4 regions of the Tatumella sp. UCD-D_suzukii genome follow, and region 4 is predicted to be linked to each of the others. Evidence: predicted binding sites of a transcription regulator. Region 4 holds the regulator's gene; each other region holds the start of a gene.
What was found. The regulator PurR, encoded in region 4, represses purine synthesis genes. The targets are predictions, from matches to a motif close to CANGCAAACGTTTGCNTG.
Positions count from the first base shown of each region.

Region 1: a site for PurR is predicted at 1,682-1,699, ahead of guaD (guanine deaminase). Genes of this name have one in related genera too.
Region 2: a site for PurR is predicted at 1,773-1,790, ahead of glyA (serine hydroxymethyltransferase). Genes of this name have one in related genera too.
Region 3: a site for PurR is predicted at 1,784-1,801, ahead of purM (phosphoribosylformylglycinamidine cyclo-ligase). Genes of this name have one in related genera too.

Region 1 covers NZ_JFJX01000053.1:397,981-401,814, reverse strand. Annotated here, with positions in the region: gene xdhA (xanthine dehydrogenase small subunit) at 1-169, opposite strand, end outside; gene guaD (guanine deaminase) at 153-1,496, opposite strand; gene ydfG (bifunctional NADP-dependent 3-hydroxy acid dehydrogenase/3-hydroxypropionate dehydrogenase YdfG) at 1,916-2,665, shown strand; gene CG67_RS11785 (DUF1283 family protein) at 2,798-3,142, shown strand; gene CG67_RS11780 (DUF1161 domain-containing protein) at 3,185-3,448, shown strand; gene bioD (dethiobiotin synthase) at 3,494-3,834, opposite strand, start outside.
Region 2 covers NZ_JFJX01000064.1:172,697-176,530, forward strand. Annotated here, with positions in the region: gene glyA (serine hydroxymethyltransferase) at 406-1,659, opposite strand; gene hmpA (NO-inducible flavohemoprotein) at 1,987-3,174, shown strand; gene glnB (nitrogen regulatory protein P-II) at 3,214-3,552, opposite strand.
Region 3 covers NZ_JFJX01000064.1:93,035-96,868, reverse strand. Annotated here, with positions in the region: gene purN (phosphoribosylglycinamide formyltransferase) at 31-681, opposite strand; gene purM (phosphoribosylformylglycinamidine cyclo-ligase) at 681-1,721, opposite strand; gene upp (uracil phosphoribosyltransferase) at 1,964-2,590, shown strand; gene uraA (uracil permease) at 2,832-3,834, shown strand, end outside.
Region 4 covers NZ_JFJX01000012.1:252,714-256,547, reverse strand. Annotated here, with positions in the region: gene CG67_RS05265 (C40 family peptidase) at 76-873, shown strand; gene CG67_RS18775 (YnhF family membrane protein) at 994-1,083, opposite strand; gene purR (HTH-type transcriptional repressor PurR) at 1,355-2,380, shown strand; gene punR (DNA-binding transcriptional activator PunR) at 2,390-3,292, opposite strand; gene punC (purine nucleoside transporter PunC) at 3,398-3,834, shown strand, end outside.

The sequences.
Region 1 (3,834 bases), on a different contig from region 4:
TATCCTCTTCCAGTGACGCCACCACCACCGTACAGGCACCGCAGTCACCGGAGGCACATCCCTCTTTGGTGCCGCAACGCTGTTTTTCTTCCCGCAGGTAATTCAGTACCGTCATATTCGGGTCAAGATGACTGACCGTGATCAGCTGCTGATTAAGCAAAAATTGCATGGTCATTCTCCTCTGTCTCTCCCTGTGTCCATACACATTCGCCGTTTACCCAGGTATGCGTGATATTGCGCTCGTCACCCAACGTCATCAGTACAAAAAGCTTATCGAGGATATCGGTACTTCCGGAACAACGCAGTTTTTGTAGCGGTGTGGCCGTCAGGTCAACCACAATAAAGTCAGCTTCTTTACCCGGTGCGAAATTACCGATAACGCTATCCAGGTCCAGGGCATGAGCACCGCCAAGCGTGGCATGATAAAAAGCCTCGCAGGCATTCAGTTTATAACTCTGCAATTGCTGCACCTTATAGGCATCCCCCAGTGTACGGAGAAGACTGAAACTGGTACCGGCACCCACATCTGTCCCTATCCCGACCGGGATCTTCCTCGCCTTCGCTGCAGACAGCTTAAACAAACCACTGCCGAGGAACAGATTGGACGACGGACAAAAGGCGACAGAGGAGCCGGTCTGCTGAAGACACGTCCATTCCTTATCCTGCAAATGAATACAATGTGCAAAGACGCTGCGTTTACCCGTCAGCTGATAGTGGTCATACACGCCGAGGTAATTGTCATGTTCCGGGAAGAGTTCACTGACCCACTCAATTTCCCGTAAATTTTCACTCAGATGGGTCTGCATCCAGGCATCCGGATATTCACGGCGTAATACACCGGCCTGTTCCAGTAATGCCGGTGAGGAGGTGGGAACAAATCTCGGGGTAATGGCGTAACCCAGCCGCCCTTTACCGTGCCACCGCTCAATCAACTGCCGGGTCTGTCGGGCGCTTTCCGCCGGGTCTTCCAGTAACGCCTCGGGCACATGCCTGTCCATCATCACTTTCCCGGCAATAATGCGCATGGCATACTTCTGTGCTTCACGAAAGAGCGCATCCACGGACTGAGGATGCACAGACGCAAAGACCAGCGCAGTAGTAGTACCATGGCTGAACAGCTGACGGATAAAGAATGCGGCCATCGCACTGGCATATTCACTGTCGCCATACTTGCTTTCCACCGGGAAGGTATACTTTTCCAGCCATTCCAGTAACTGCTCACCATAAGCAGCAATCATCTCTGTCTGCGGAAAATGAATATGGGTGTCGATGAACCCGGGCAGGATCAACCGTCCCTGGTAATCAGTGAATTCACAGCCTTCCGGCACATTGTTACCGTCATCCCAGGGGGTCAGCGAAACGACCTTTCCGTCGGCAATTAATAACAGTCCGTCGGGCAGATAACGAAACTGCCCGGCGATTTCATCACTGTGGTGTGCCACTCCCGCATAGTGTATAAATGCAGCACGGAACCCCTGCAGGCGTTTCTTTGACATCATAGCTCCCCGTCTCCTTTCCGATCTCTGTCCCGAAATCTGCTGATCACGTATCAGTGGTATGACAGGAAGTTTGCAAGTAACGTGCCAGAGAGGATTTTTTTAAATTAGTCTTTTATTTTCAATACGTTAAATAATTTCCCCCGGGTTATTACTGATGTGCGGGTTTTACCGGGCTGTCCGGAAAGGTAATCGTTTGCTTTTTGATGGCAACCGATTGTCCTGATAATTATTCCCGGTTGGAAACTGCTGCTCACGAAAACCCTGCCCTGCTATAGTGCAGAGAGATCACATATGCACAATGGAGGGGCGTCGCGGCTCCCCGGGGCCCGTGACCATTGATAAGGTATAGGCATGGGTCAGTTTTCAATGCTATGTTTATGGCATATCTCAGGAAAAATAACAGGACATAAAACACTATGATTATTTTGGTAACAGGTGCGACAGCAGGATTCGGGGAAGCTATTACCCGCCGTTTTATCGCGAACGGGCATAAAGTCATTGCCACCGGACGCCGGGCCGATCGCCTGCAGCAACTGAAGCTCACTCATGGCGACAGTCTGTATCCGTTACAACTGGATGTTCGCGACAAGGACGCTATCGATCGGGCGCTGAGCGAATTACCGGAAGCATGGCAGGCTATCGATATCCTGGTTAATAATGCCGGGCTGGCACTGGGGATAGAACCGGCACAGAATGCCAGCACTGATGACTGGGAGACCATGATAGATACCAATGCTAAAGGACTGGTGTTTATGACCCGTGCCGTGTTACCGGCCATGGTCGCCCGCAATAAAGGCCATGTGATTAATATCGGCTCAACCGCCGGTAACTGGCCTTATCAGGGCGGCAACGTCTACGGAGCCACCAAAGCCTTTGTGCGCCAGTTCAGCCTTAATCTGCGGACAGATCTGCAGGGTACCGCGGTTCGTGTCACCAATATCGAGCCAGGCCTGGTGGGAGGCACTGAGTTTTCAAATGTCCGCTTTAAAGGCGATGACAGTAAAGCCAGCTCCGTGTATGACGGTACGCAGCCGCTGACTGCCGAAGATGTTACCGAATCCGTTTACTGGGTATCGACGCTGCCTGCCCATGTCAATATTAATACCCTGGAAATGATGCCGGTCTGCCAGGCGTACGGCGGTCTGAAAGTCATGAAAAATGTCTGATGCCGCCGCCGCCCCTGCCACGGTGCCCTCACCGGACACATGGCTGGCAGGAAAAGCCGTTCAAATGTTATACTGATAGTCGCAGGTACAGCTAAGGCCGGCTGTCCGTCATTGAGAATAAAGGAACTCAATATGAAAAAGACCTCTGTGATTTTACCGGTAGTTCTGTGTGCGGTGATGGGTTGCGGAACACTGGCAGCAGTACCTGCCGTCCGGGCGGCGACACAGCACATTGTTATTGATAACGGCGACAATGCGCTGACAAAAGAAGAAGCGCGTGAGCGCCAGCAGCAGTGGGATGATACCCGCTCACTGCGGCATAAAGTAAATCGCAGGGTTGAGAAAGAGTTTGATAAAGCTGATAACGCTTTTGATACCCGTGATAAATGTGAGCAGAGTGCAAATCTCAATGCTTACTGGGAGCCGAATACCCTGCGCTGCCTTGACCGGCGCACAGGACGTCCGATAACTCCCTGATGATAATAACAATTGCGTCTTTACAAAGAAAAGGAACCACATATGAAACGTAAAATCTTATGGGCCGGTGCCCTGCTGATTGCCTGTCCTTTGCTGGCTCAGGCATCTTGCGAGTCGGTAAAAGCCGATATCAGTAAAAAGATCATTGCTAACGGTGTACCTGAGACCGGCTTCAGCCTGGATATCGTACCAAGCGATCAGGCCGATCAGAAAGGTGGCCTGGTGGTCGGGCATTGCCAGAACGACAGCCAGAAAATTGTCTACAAGCGTCTGAGCGACAGCAACAGTCCGTCTTCTGCCGGCTAATCCCGGGTACAGGAGCAGGCACCCTGCTCCTGTCTGTTCCCGGCGTTAACTCTCGAATATCGCCTCTTCCGCCCGTGACAGATCCAGAAACTTCGTCAAGTCACGTTGCTCTGCTCTGGGCAGATACGGAATTTCCCCCAGCAAAGGAGCACCAATCTGTTTTTTCAGCACTTCAATAATACTGGCATATTCTGCCAGCCCCGGGTTGATACGGTTCGCTACCCACCCGTAAAGTGGCACGCCGTCATTCAGAATCGCTTCGGCACTCAGTAAGGCATGATTGATACATCCCAGTTTGATCCCGACGACCAGGATCACCGGTAATTGCTGACTGACGACCCAATCGGAGAGTGGCCTTTCGTTATTCATCAGACAGTGCCATCCCC
Region 2 (3,834 bases), on a different contig from region 4:
GTTTCCTCACTGGCAGACGACCTCTCCCTTGTACCGCGGTGACAATCACCCTGGCAGCACTCAGGCAAAGCCCGCAATGCTGCGTCCCTGAATTTCCACCAAAAGCGTGCAGGAACATACGTTGACCGGTCAACGTAAAAGCCGCTCTGTTATTTCAAAATTCTGCAGGAAAGTCAGCGGAGTATAATGGCCTGGCGTCACTTCACAAGAATGTATCGTCGGAAATACCGGAGGGTCGGATAATCAGGATATTCTGAGACACCGGAATCAGTGCAGGGATATGGCAGGCAGGGTTTGCAGAGACAACGCCATCACGCTTCGCTGAATAGGATGGTATGGAAGCAGAAAGGCGACCTCAGGCCGCCTTTCTCTGTTCAGACGCCGGTCTGACCGGCGTTAGTCGTCTCAGGCATAGACCGGCAGACGGGCACAGATTTCCAGTACTTTACCTTTCACGCGCTCGATAGTGGCTTCATCATTGATATTGTCCAGAATATCAGCAATCCAGCCAGCCAGCTCACGCACGTCAGCTTCGTTGAAACCACGACGGGTCACTGAAGGGGTACCGATACGGATACCGGAAGTGACAAACGGGCTCTTCGGATCGTTAGGGACGCTGTTTTTGTTAACAGTGATATTTGCACGGCCTAACGCTGCATCGGCTTCTTTACCGGTCAAATTTTTGTCGACCAGATCCAGCAGGAACAGGTGGTTATGGGTCCCCCCGGAAACGATGTTGTAGCCACGGGCCAGCAGGACTTCGACCATGGCTTTAGCGTTAACAGCAACCTGCTGCTGATAAGCTTTAAATTCCGGCTCCATCGCTTCTTTCAGAGCGACCGCTTTACCCGCGATCACGTGCATCAGAGGGCCACCCTGACCGCCAGGGAAGACGGCTGAGTTCAGTTTCTTATACAGGTCTTCATCACCCCCTTTCGCCAGGATCAGTCCGCCGCGCGGGCCTGCCAGGGTTTTATGGGTAGTCGTGGTGACGATATGTGCATGCGGAACCGGGTTCGGATAGACATCGGCGGCCACCAGACCTGCGACGTGAGCCATATCAACAAACAGCCATGCACCAATGCTGTCTGCAATTTCACGCATTTTAGCCCAGTCACAAACGCCGGAATATGCAGAGAAACCACCGACAATCATTTTAGGCTTATGCGTCTTCGCCAGTTCAGCCAGTTCTTCATAATCGATCTTGCCGCTGTCATCGATACCGTAAGGGACGACGTTATACAGTTTACCGGACAGGTTCACCGGAGAACCGTGTGTCAGGTGGCCACCATGCGCCAGATTCATCCCCAGAATGGTATCGCCCGGCTGCAACAGTGCGGTATACACAGCAAAGTTAGCCTGTGAGCCACTGTGCGGCTGAACGTTAGCGTAATCTGCACCAAACAACTCTTTCGCACGGTCGATGGCTAATTGCTCGACGATATCGACGTATTCACATCCGCCGTAATAACGCTTACCAGGATACCCTTCTGCATATTTGTTGGTGAGCTGTGAACCCTGAGCCTGCATTACGCGTGGGCTGGTGTAGTTTTCTGAAGCAATTAATTCAATGTGCTCTTCCTGACGCACTTTTTCCTGCTCCATCGCCTCCCACAGTGGGGCATCATAATCGGCTATGTTCATCTCTCGCTTTAACATCCGCATCTCCTGACTCAGCTAACTTAAAAACGGCAATTTAACACCCATCGGCGGGTAACGGCCCACAGTGTAAACTCTTTTCCGGGAGGACGGTAGCCGGAATACACTCTTTTTACGCAAACGATTGGCATACCGGCGACATACGGCTTAGCTGCTGAAATGAAAGTGCTTTTTTAACTGATATTTTTTCATCTGCGATCACGATGAATTTCATATTGCAGTCACGTATAACAAGAAAAAAACAAATACCCCTGTTTACTTTACGGGTAACAGGGAATAACATGCATTTAAAATACATGTTATTATCATCCCGTAAAGGAATAACAAATGCTTGATGCCAAAACTATTGCACTGGTCAGAGAAACTCTTCCGGCAATCGCTGCAGCTGGCCCGGCAGTCACTCAACATTTTTATCAGCGTATGCTGAGTCATAATCCGGAACTGAAAGATGTCTTTAATATGAGCAACCAGGCCAGCGGCCGTCAGCCGGAAGCCTTGTTTAATGCACTGTGTGCTTACGGAAGCCATCTGGATACCCCGGAAGCCCTGCTCCCCGCCGTCGAAAAAATTGCCCAGAAACATGTCAGCCTGTCGATTCAGCCGGAACAATATGCCATTGTCGGTGAACATTTATTAGGCACCATCCGGGAGCTGCTGGATCCTGGCGACGAGGTTCTGGCGGCCTGGGCGAAAGCCTACGGTGTCCTGGCCGATATCTTTATCAACCGTGAAGAGCAGATTTACGCGCAGCATGAACACCTCTCCGGCGGCTGGCGCGGAACCCGCGATTTTGTGATCAGTGAGATTAAGCAGGAAAGCGAGGTTATTAAGAGCTTCGTACTGACACCGGAAGATGGTCAGCCCGTTTCAGAATTTACAGCCGGGCAATTTGTCGCGCTGTATCTTAAACCGGAAGGGTTTACCCACCGCCAGATCCGGCAGTATTCACTGACCCGGACTCCGGACGGTAAAAGCTATCGTATCGCGGTCCGTCGTCAGCCGGAAGGTAAGGTCTCCGGATGGTTACATAGCCGGGCAAAATGCGGCGACCGGGTTGCGCTTTCCGCACCGGCGGGCGATTTCCTGCTGGACAGTTCGCTGTTTCCGGCGCCGATCACGCTCATTTCTGCGGGGTCCGGCCAGACACCATTACTGGCCATGCTGCATGCGCTGGCTGAACAACAGTATACCGCCCGGGTTAACTGGTGGCATGCCGCACACAATCGTGCAGAACATGCATTCAGTGAAGAAGTCACACAACTGGGATCGACCCTGAATGATTTCCATGAGGTTATCTGGTACAAACAACCCGACAACGCGATGGCAGACGACCACCACCTTTCAGGCCTGATCAATATTACACAGGCAGGTAGCGCGCTCGATGACCCGCGGTGCCACTACTTTGTCTGTGGCCCGACAGGTTTTATGCAGTCTGTTATCCATCAGTTAACTGAAGCAGGCGTCAGTCAGTCGCATATTCATTATGAACTGTTTGGCCCGCACAAAGATCTCTGATGTGTTACCCGGGCCACCCGACTGCGGTGGCCTGAGTGATCAGATAGCTTCTTCGTCTTCTTCGCCGGTACGGATACGCACAACCCGTGCAACGTCGAACACAAAAATCTTACCGTCACCGATTTTGCCGGTCTGTGCGGTGCGCATAATCGTTTCCACACAGGTATCGACGATATCATCGGCAATCACTAATTCGATTTTAACCTTCGGCAGAAAATCGACCATATACTCTGCGCCACGGTATAACTCGGTATGTCCCTTCTGACGCCCGAAACCCTTCACTTCCGTCACTGTCATGCCGGTAATACCGACTTCTGCCAGCGCTTCACGGACATCATCCAGTTTGAAGGGTTTAATAATCGCATCAATTTTTTTCATAGCTGAACCTTTTTCGCTTTTATCAGTGACGCCAGGGTCGTTTCCCGGAGGTTATTGCGCTCACCGGTGTGTCCGGTAAAAAATAAACGCGTGCAACTTACCTCTTAAAATCGCCCGCGTCCAGTTCATATCCGGCTGGCGGGATCCCCGCTGACGACGCTAACCGCTTTCTGCTGCCATAAACACAGGTTTCCGGGATCCCCGGCCCCGCTACAGGACTGGCCCGCAGCCCCTCCCCCAGTCAGTAAAAAAGCGCCCCTGAGGGCGCTTTAAAGAGGATGT
Region 3 (3,834 bases), on a different contig from region 4:
ATTACGCTGCCGGAAGGCAGCGCAGAGAGATTAACGATAGGCGTGTTCCGGACAGTAACCGCCGGGCGGAAGAGGGGTATTATCCAGCCAGGCCTGATTATCACGCAGTGCCAGACGGCCCTCAAGGAACCAGCGGATCACCCGCGGATACAGGGTGTGCTCTTCGGCTTTGACCCGGGCCTGTAACTGTTGTTCCGTTTCATCCCCTGAAACGGGGATCCTTGATTGCAGGATAACCGGTCCGCCATCCAGTTCCTCGGTGACAAAATGCACAGAAGACCCATGTTCGCTGTCACCGTTCTCCAGTACCTGGCGATGGGTATGTAACCCGGGATACGCCGGCAGAAGAGAAGGGTGGACGTTAATCATCCGTCCGGCATAACGTGCAACAAACTCCGGACTTAAAATGCGCATATAACCGGCCAGTACGACCAGATCCGGATGAAAGTTATCAATTTCGGCCATCATCTGTCGATCAAATTGCTGACGGTCAGCAAAAGCGGACGGGTCAAGTGACAGGGCTGGGATACCGGCCTGGCGGGCATAATCAAGGCCGCCTGCGCTGGCCTTGTTACTGACGACGGCGGAAATCTCTGCCGCCAGCAGACCTGACCTGCAGGCATGAATAATTGCCTGCAGGTTACTGCCGGTTCCTGAGATCAGGATAACCAGCTTTTTCATCACTTGATAATGACCTGCTCAGCAGAAGACTCCGCGGATTCAATCACCCCGATCTTCCACGCGTTCTCACCGGCATCCTGCAGGAGTTGCAGTGCTTTATCGGCATTCGCCGGGCTCAACGCGATAACCATACCGACACCACAGTTAAAGGTGCGATACATTTCATGGCGACTGACATTACCGGCCTGCTGTAACCAGGTAAATACGGCCGGCCATTGCCAGCTGGATTCATCAATTACAGCACAGGTATTTTCAGGCAATACACGTGGGATATTTTCCCAGAATCCGCCGCCGGTCAGGTGGGCTATCGCATGCACGTCAACCTGTTCAATCAGGCTGAGAATATTTTTGACGTAAATGCGGGTCGGTTCCAGCAGATGATCGGCCAGAGATTTACCCTCCAGTTGTTGCACAACCGGGTCGGTCTGGCTGACTTCCAGAATTTTACGGACCAGAGAATATCCGTTTGAGTGCGGACCGCTTGACCCCAGGGCCAGTAATACATCACCTTCACTGACTTTACTGCCATCAATGATTTCTGACTTTTCCACCACTCCGACACAGAAACCAGCGACATCGTAATCTTCACCGTGGTACATACCCGGCATTTCAGCGGTTTCACCGCCGACGAGTGCACATCCTGACTGCGAACAACCCTCGGCGATGCCGGTGATCACGGCAGCAGCAGTATCGACATCCAGCTTACCGGTGGCGTAGTAATCCAGGAAAAATAAGGGCTCAGCCCCCTGAACCACCAGGTCGTTGACACACATGGCGACCAGGTCAACCCCGATATGGTCATGACGTTTCAGGTCCATTGCCAGACGCAATTTCGTTCCTACACCATCAGTACCTGAAACCAGGATTGGCTCGCGGTATTTTTGCGGTAAAGCACAAAGTGCACCAAAGCCTCCGAGGCCTCCCATCACTTCCGGGCGGCGGGTTTTTTTTACAACCCCTTTAATTCGGTCAACCAGAGTATTACCGGCATCAATATCAACACCGGCATCTTTATAACTGAGAGTCGTTTTGTCGGTCACTGCAGATTCCCCACGCGAATTGCGGTTGGTGGTTTTAATAGAGCGCGGCTATTCTAGCAGTGCAGGCAAACGTTTGCGAGTCTGTTGTTCACCTCTCCTCTCTGTTCGTAAAACCGATCGGTGATTTTGTTTTTTTTAAAAATCTGTGACTCAGATTTTGATTAAGTCAGTATCCGATTTTCGTAAAAAACGATATAATCCGACGATTTTTTTTTAGCTCAATGCGTTCCGGGAGAAGAATAATGAAGATCGTGGAAGTCAGACACCCCCTGGTCAGACATAAGTTAGGCCTGATGCGTGAACATGATGTCAGCACTAAACGTTTTCGTGAATTAGCCTCTGAAGTCGCAAGTCTGCTGACCTATGAAGCGACGGCGGGTCTGGAAACGGAGGTCGTGACGATTGAAGGCTGGAATGGCCCGGTAGAGATTGACCAGATTAAAGGTAAAAAAATCACGGTGGTTCCTATCCTGCGGGCAGGGCTGGGAATGATGGACGGGGTGCTGGAACATATCCCGAGTGCCAGGATCAGTGTGGTAGGGGTTTATCGTGACGAAAAAACCCTTGAGCCTGTGCCTTACTTCCAGAAGCTGGTGTCCAATATCGAAGAACGTATGGCGCTGGTGGTTGATCCGATGCTGGCGACCGGGGGTTCCATGATTGCCACTATCGATCTGCTGAAGCAGTCTGGCTGTGAATCCATTAAAGTTCTGGTGCTGGTGGCAGCTCCTGAAGGGATTGAGGCATTGGAAAAAGCGCATCCGGATGTTGAGCTGTATACCGCGTCCATCGATCAGGGCCTGAATGAACACGGATACATTATTCCGGGACTCGGCGATGCAGGCGATAAAATCTTCGGGACGAAGTAAGTCCGGGAGTGCGGGGCATGGGCAGGGTAACGCTTTCTGCCCCCGGAAGGGGCGGGCACCGTCGGGTTCTGATGAACGGGACGGGGCCGGTATGGTATCGGGGGGCACTTCGGCGCCTCTGGCCCGCAGTGGCTGCATCTTTTTTTTCGCCGGAAGCTGCCGGTAAAAGTTTATTTGTTCTGACCGACGTGATGTCGGTTTTTTTATGTCCGGTAAAAATAAAAATTAAGGGGATGAAGAAATGACACGGCGTACGATAGAAGTGAATGAAAGACCACCGCTACTGCAGACGATTCCGCTGAGTCTGCAGCATTTGTTTGCCATGTTCGGGGCGACGGTGCTGGTACCGATATTGTTTCACGTGAACCCGGCGACTATTTTATTATTCAATGGGCTGGGTACCTTACTGTATCTGTTCATCTGTAAAGGAAAAATCCCGGCATATCTGGGGTCCAGCTTTGCGTTTATTTCCCCCGTTTTACTGCTGCTGCCTCAGGGATATGACCTGGCGCTGGGCGGCTTTATTCTGTGCGGGGTCTTATTTTGTCTGGTGGCGTTAATCGTCAAAAAAGCCGGGACGGGCTGGCTGAATGTGATGTTTCCTCCCGCTGCCATGGGGGCGATTATTGCCATTATCGGTTTAGAACTGGCCAGTGTTGCTGCCGGTATGGCCGGTTTATTACCGGCGAACGGCGCTCTGATGGATAATAAAACGGTGCTGGTTTCGCTGGTCACACTCGGTGTCACGGTGTTCGGCTCAATTCTGTTCCGGGGCTTCCTGGCAATTATCCCGATCCTGATTGGCGTCGTCGCCGGCTATGTATTGGCTTCGTTCCTGGGCATGGTGAACTGGTCTGCGGTAGAGCAAGCCCCCTGGCTGGCATTACCGACATTCTATAAACCGCGTTTTGAATGGGCTGCGATGCTGACTATCCTGCCGGCGGCGCTGGTGGTGATTGCTGAGCATGTCGGTCACCTGGTGGTCACGGCGAATATTGTGAAACGCGACCTGATAAAGGACCCGGGCCTGCACCGTTCGATGTTCGCCAACGGCCTGTCAACGGTCATCTCCGGCTTTTTTGGTTCCACACCCAATACCACTTACGGTGAGAATATCGGTGTGATGGCGATCACCCGGGTTTACAGTACCTGGGTGATTGGCGGGGCCGCGATTATCGCCATCTGTCTGTCCTGTGTCGGTAAACTTGCGGCGCTGATCCAGGCGATCCCGGTCCCGGTGATGG
Region 4 (3,834 bases):
CTGGCTGAAAGGTCAGATGTTATTTTTTAATTATGTTCTCTTTTACCGGAACATTTAACCTGTAACCTGACAACTATGCGTTTACTTATCACGCTTTTTATTCTTGCTGTTGCACAGCTGTTTTTTAACGTCGCGGAAGCCGCGCCACGTTCTGCTATTAATGTCTCTCATCACAAAGCGACAAGGAAAAATGTCACCGAAGATATGCGCAGAAAGCGCAGACCGGTGAAAGCCACCAGTTCACGGCATAAAACACGTCAGCCCCTAAGCCACCGTGTAAAAGCCTTAGCCAGCCACCGTAAGTTAAAAGAACGACCTTCCCGCGAAGAAAAACACCGCACCCCGGAGCATCATCGTACTGAAAAGAAAATTTACGGACATCATCGCCCCCTTGCCCGTAAATCGACCGCTCGCCCGTCAGAGAAACTGACCGCGATACGTATGAGCAGTACACACCGTCAGCGTTACCAGAAAGCCCGAAAAATCGCGATGATTAAGCTGATGGACCAATTAGGGAAACCGTACCAATGGGGAGGTTCTTCGCCCTACACCGGTTTTGATTGCAGCGGGCTTGTCTACTACGCCTATAAAGATCTGGTGAATTACAGAATTCCGCGCACCGCTAACGAAATGTTCCACCTGCGTGATGCCGCACCGGTTAAACGTAATCAGCTGGAAAAAGGTGACCTGGTCTTCTTCCATATTCATGGCCGTGAAAAAGCTGACCATGTGGGAGTCTACCTGGGTGACGGGAAATTTATTCAGTCCCCCCGCACCGGCAAAGATATTCAAATCAGTGCCCTGAGCAACGAATACTGGCAGAGCCACTACATCGGTGCCCGCCGGGTAATGACCCCGAGTACCGTTCGTTAAGAGAGTACAGGCTACTGCCCCTTCCCGGGCCGAAAGCATAAAAAAGCCTGAACAGTGTTCAGGCTTTTTTATTATCTGTTGCGGGACAGCACTGCACTCCCGCAAGCCGGGAGACCCCGGTTAATGCAGAATTGCTGTAAAACTGAATGCAGAAATCATCAATAAAGCAACAATCGTGGTGGTCAGTGCCAGTTTAAGATCAGTATCAATGCGTCCCCCTTCTCATAAGCACAATAACTGTATGGATATTATTATAATTACCACACTGTTGCGCAAAAATCTCGTTTTATTGTCCTGACCTTGCTAGAATTGCCGCCCTTCGTTGCGCAACGATGATGCGTGCTGAAATTTCAAGCGCTATTATCGTCCCGTCACAGGTAAATCGTCCCCCCTACACTACGAACGATTGCCGGAGTCAGGGTAAACGCAAACGATTAACTCAGCCAGCACAGAATAATGATAAACCCGGAGTAAGAATTGAATGGCAACTATTAAAGACGTGGCGAAGCGAGCAGGGGTTTCCACCACCACTGTTTCACATGTCATTAATCAGACCCGCTTTGTTGCGGAAGACACCTGTAAGGCCGTCCGGGAGGCAATTAATGAATTGCATTATTCCCCGAGTGCCGTCGCCAGAAGTCTGAAAGTGAATAACACCCGGACCATAGGATTGCTGTCGACCTCTCTGGAAGCTCCTTATTTTGCAGAGATCATCGAAGTTATCGAAAAGAAATGCTTTGAGCACGGTTATACCCTGATCCTCGGCAATGCCGATAATGATCTGAAAAAACAGCGTGCCTATCTGTCGATGATGGCACAAAAGCGTGTCGATGGTCTGCTGGTTATGTGTGCAGAATACCCACAGGATCTGCTGGATATGCTGGAACAGAACCGTAATATTCCGATGGTCGTTATGGACTGGGGAGTTTCCCGTGGGGACTTTACCGACACCATCCTGGATAATGCCTTCCGGGGCGGATATATGGCCGGACGCTACCTGATAGAACGTGGCCATCGTGATATCGGCTGTATCCCGGGCCAGATGGAACGCAACACCGGCGGCGGACGCCTGTCAGGCTTTTTGAAAGCGTTACAGGAAGCCGGTATCACCCTGCGTGATGAATGGCTGGTACAGGGTGATTTCGAACCGGAGTCCGGCTATCAGGCGATGCAGCAGTTGCTTTCGCAACCGCAACTGCCTACCGCCGTGTTCTGCGGTGGCGATATTATGGCTATGGGTGCCATTTGTGCGGCTGACGAACAGGGATTACGCGTACCGCAGGATATATCAGTGATCGGCTATGACAACGTACGTAATTCACGTTACTTCAGCCCGGCGCTGACCACTATTCACCAGCCTAAACGTGAACTGGGTGAAAAAGCCCTGGAAATGTTGCTGGATCGTATCGTCAATAAACGCGATGAACCCCAAACCATTGAGGTGAACCCGCGACTGATTGAACGTCGCTCGGTGATTGATGGTCCTTTTGTCGATTATCGTCGTTAAGCACACCTTTTATTCCCTCAGCCATTCCTGGTTCAGTGTGTCGGTATCCCCGAGGTAGTCCAGAATCCACCGCAGGGCCGGTGAACTCCGCTCCCCGGCCCAACTGACACAACAGGGGCTTTCCGGAAACGGTGCAGGTAACTGTAATTCCCTGACTTCCCCCCGGGATAGCAGTGGCCTGGCCAGGTGGCCAGGTACCATGGCTACACATAACCCGGCCCTCACGCAGTCGAGCCCGGTCTGCCAGTCCGGCACCGGCATACGCCGCTGGTTATCCAGCGACCAGGTGATACGTCGTGGCAATGCCCGGGAGGTATCTTCCAGCATCAGTGAGGGCCAGGCACGTAACCTCTCCTCTCCCGGCGGGCCGCCGTTAGCCAGAGGGTGGTCGGCACTGACAATGCACCGCCAGTTCAGGTGGCCCATATCACGGAAATCAAAACGCCCGGTCACCGGCACGGCCCGGGTTGCACCGATAGCCATGTCCACCCTGCCATCAGCCAGCGCATCCCATACCCCGTTAAAGACTTCTTCACTGATGTGCAGTTCGATATCAGAGAAATGACGATAAAAATCGGTCACCAGTTGCTGCATACGTTGTCGTTTAACAATCCTGTCCACGGCAATGCTTACCTGCCCCCGCCAGCCATTCGCCAGTTGCTGACATTGCCGACGGGTGGATTGCATTTTTTTGATAACCCCGCGGCTTTCACGGACAAAATGTTCACCTGCCGGAGTGAGAACGACGTCCCGGTGCTGACGCTCAAATAAAGGCACCGCCAGCCACTCCTCAAGCTGCCTGACCGTATAACTGATCGCCGAAGGCACGCGATGAAGCTCTCTGGCCGCTGCACTGAAGCTGCCATTCCTTGATACCGCATCGACGACTTCGAGTGCATATTCAGACCACATAATGACCTTTCAAATTTTTTAAACGTTAATCTCAAATATTACCGATTCACAACAAGCAATGCACCCTTTTACACTTTGCGCGAAATTTTTATCAGAGGAGATGTCATGAGGCATCCGGTGTTGTTTTTAATTTATCTGGCCTTACTCAGTATGCTGGGCTTTCTGGCTACGGATATGTATTTACCTGCCTTTGGTGCAATGAAACAGGACCTGGGCACCAGCGCCGGGGTGATCAGCGCCAGCCTGAGCCTGTTTCTGGCCGGTTTTGCCTGCGGTCAGTTGCTGTGGGGCCCCCTGTCTGATGTGACAGGACGGAAACCGGTATTACTGTGCGGGCTGGGAATTTTCGCGGCCAGTTGCCTGGCCATGCTATGGGTGACATCTCCGGTGATGTTACTGGCCCTGCGTTTTATCCAGGCCATCGGTGTCTGTGCCGCCGCCGTCAGTTGGCAGTCACTGGTGCTGGACCATTATCCGGCTTCACGTAGTCAGAAGATTTTTGCCACCATCATGCCCCTGGTCGCACTGTCACCGGCACTGGC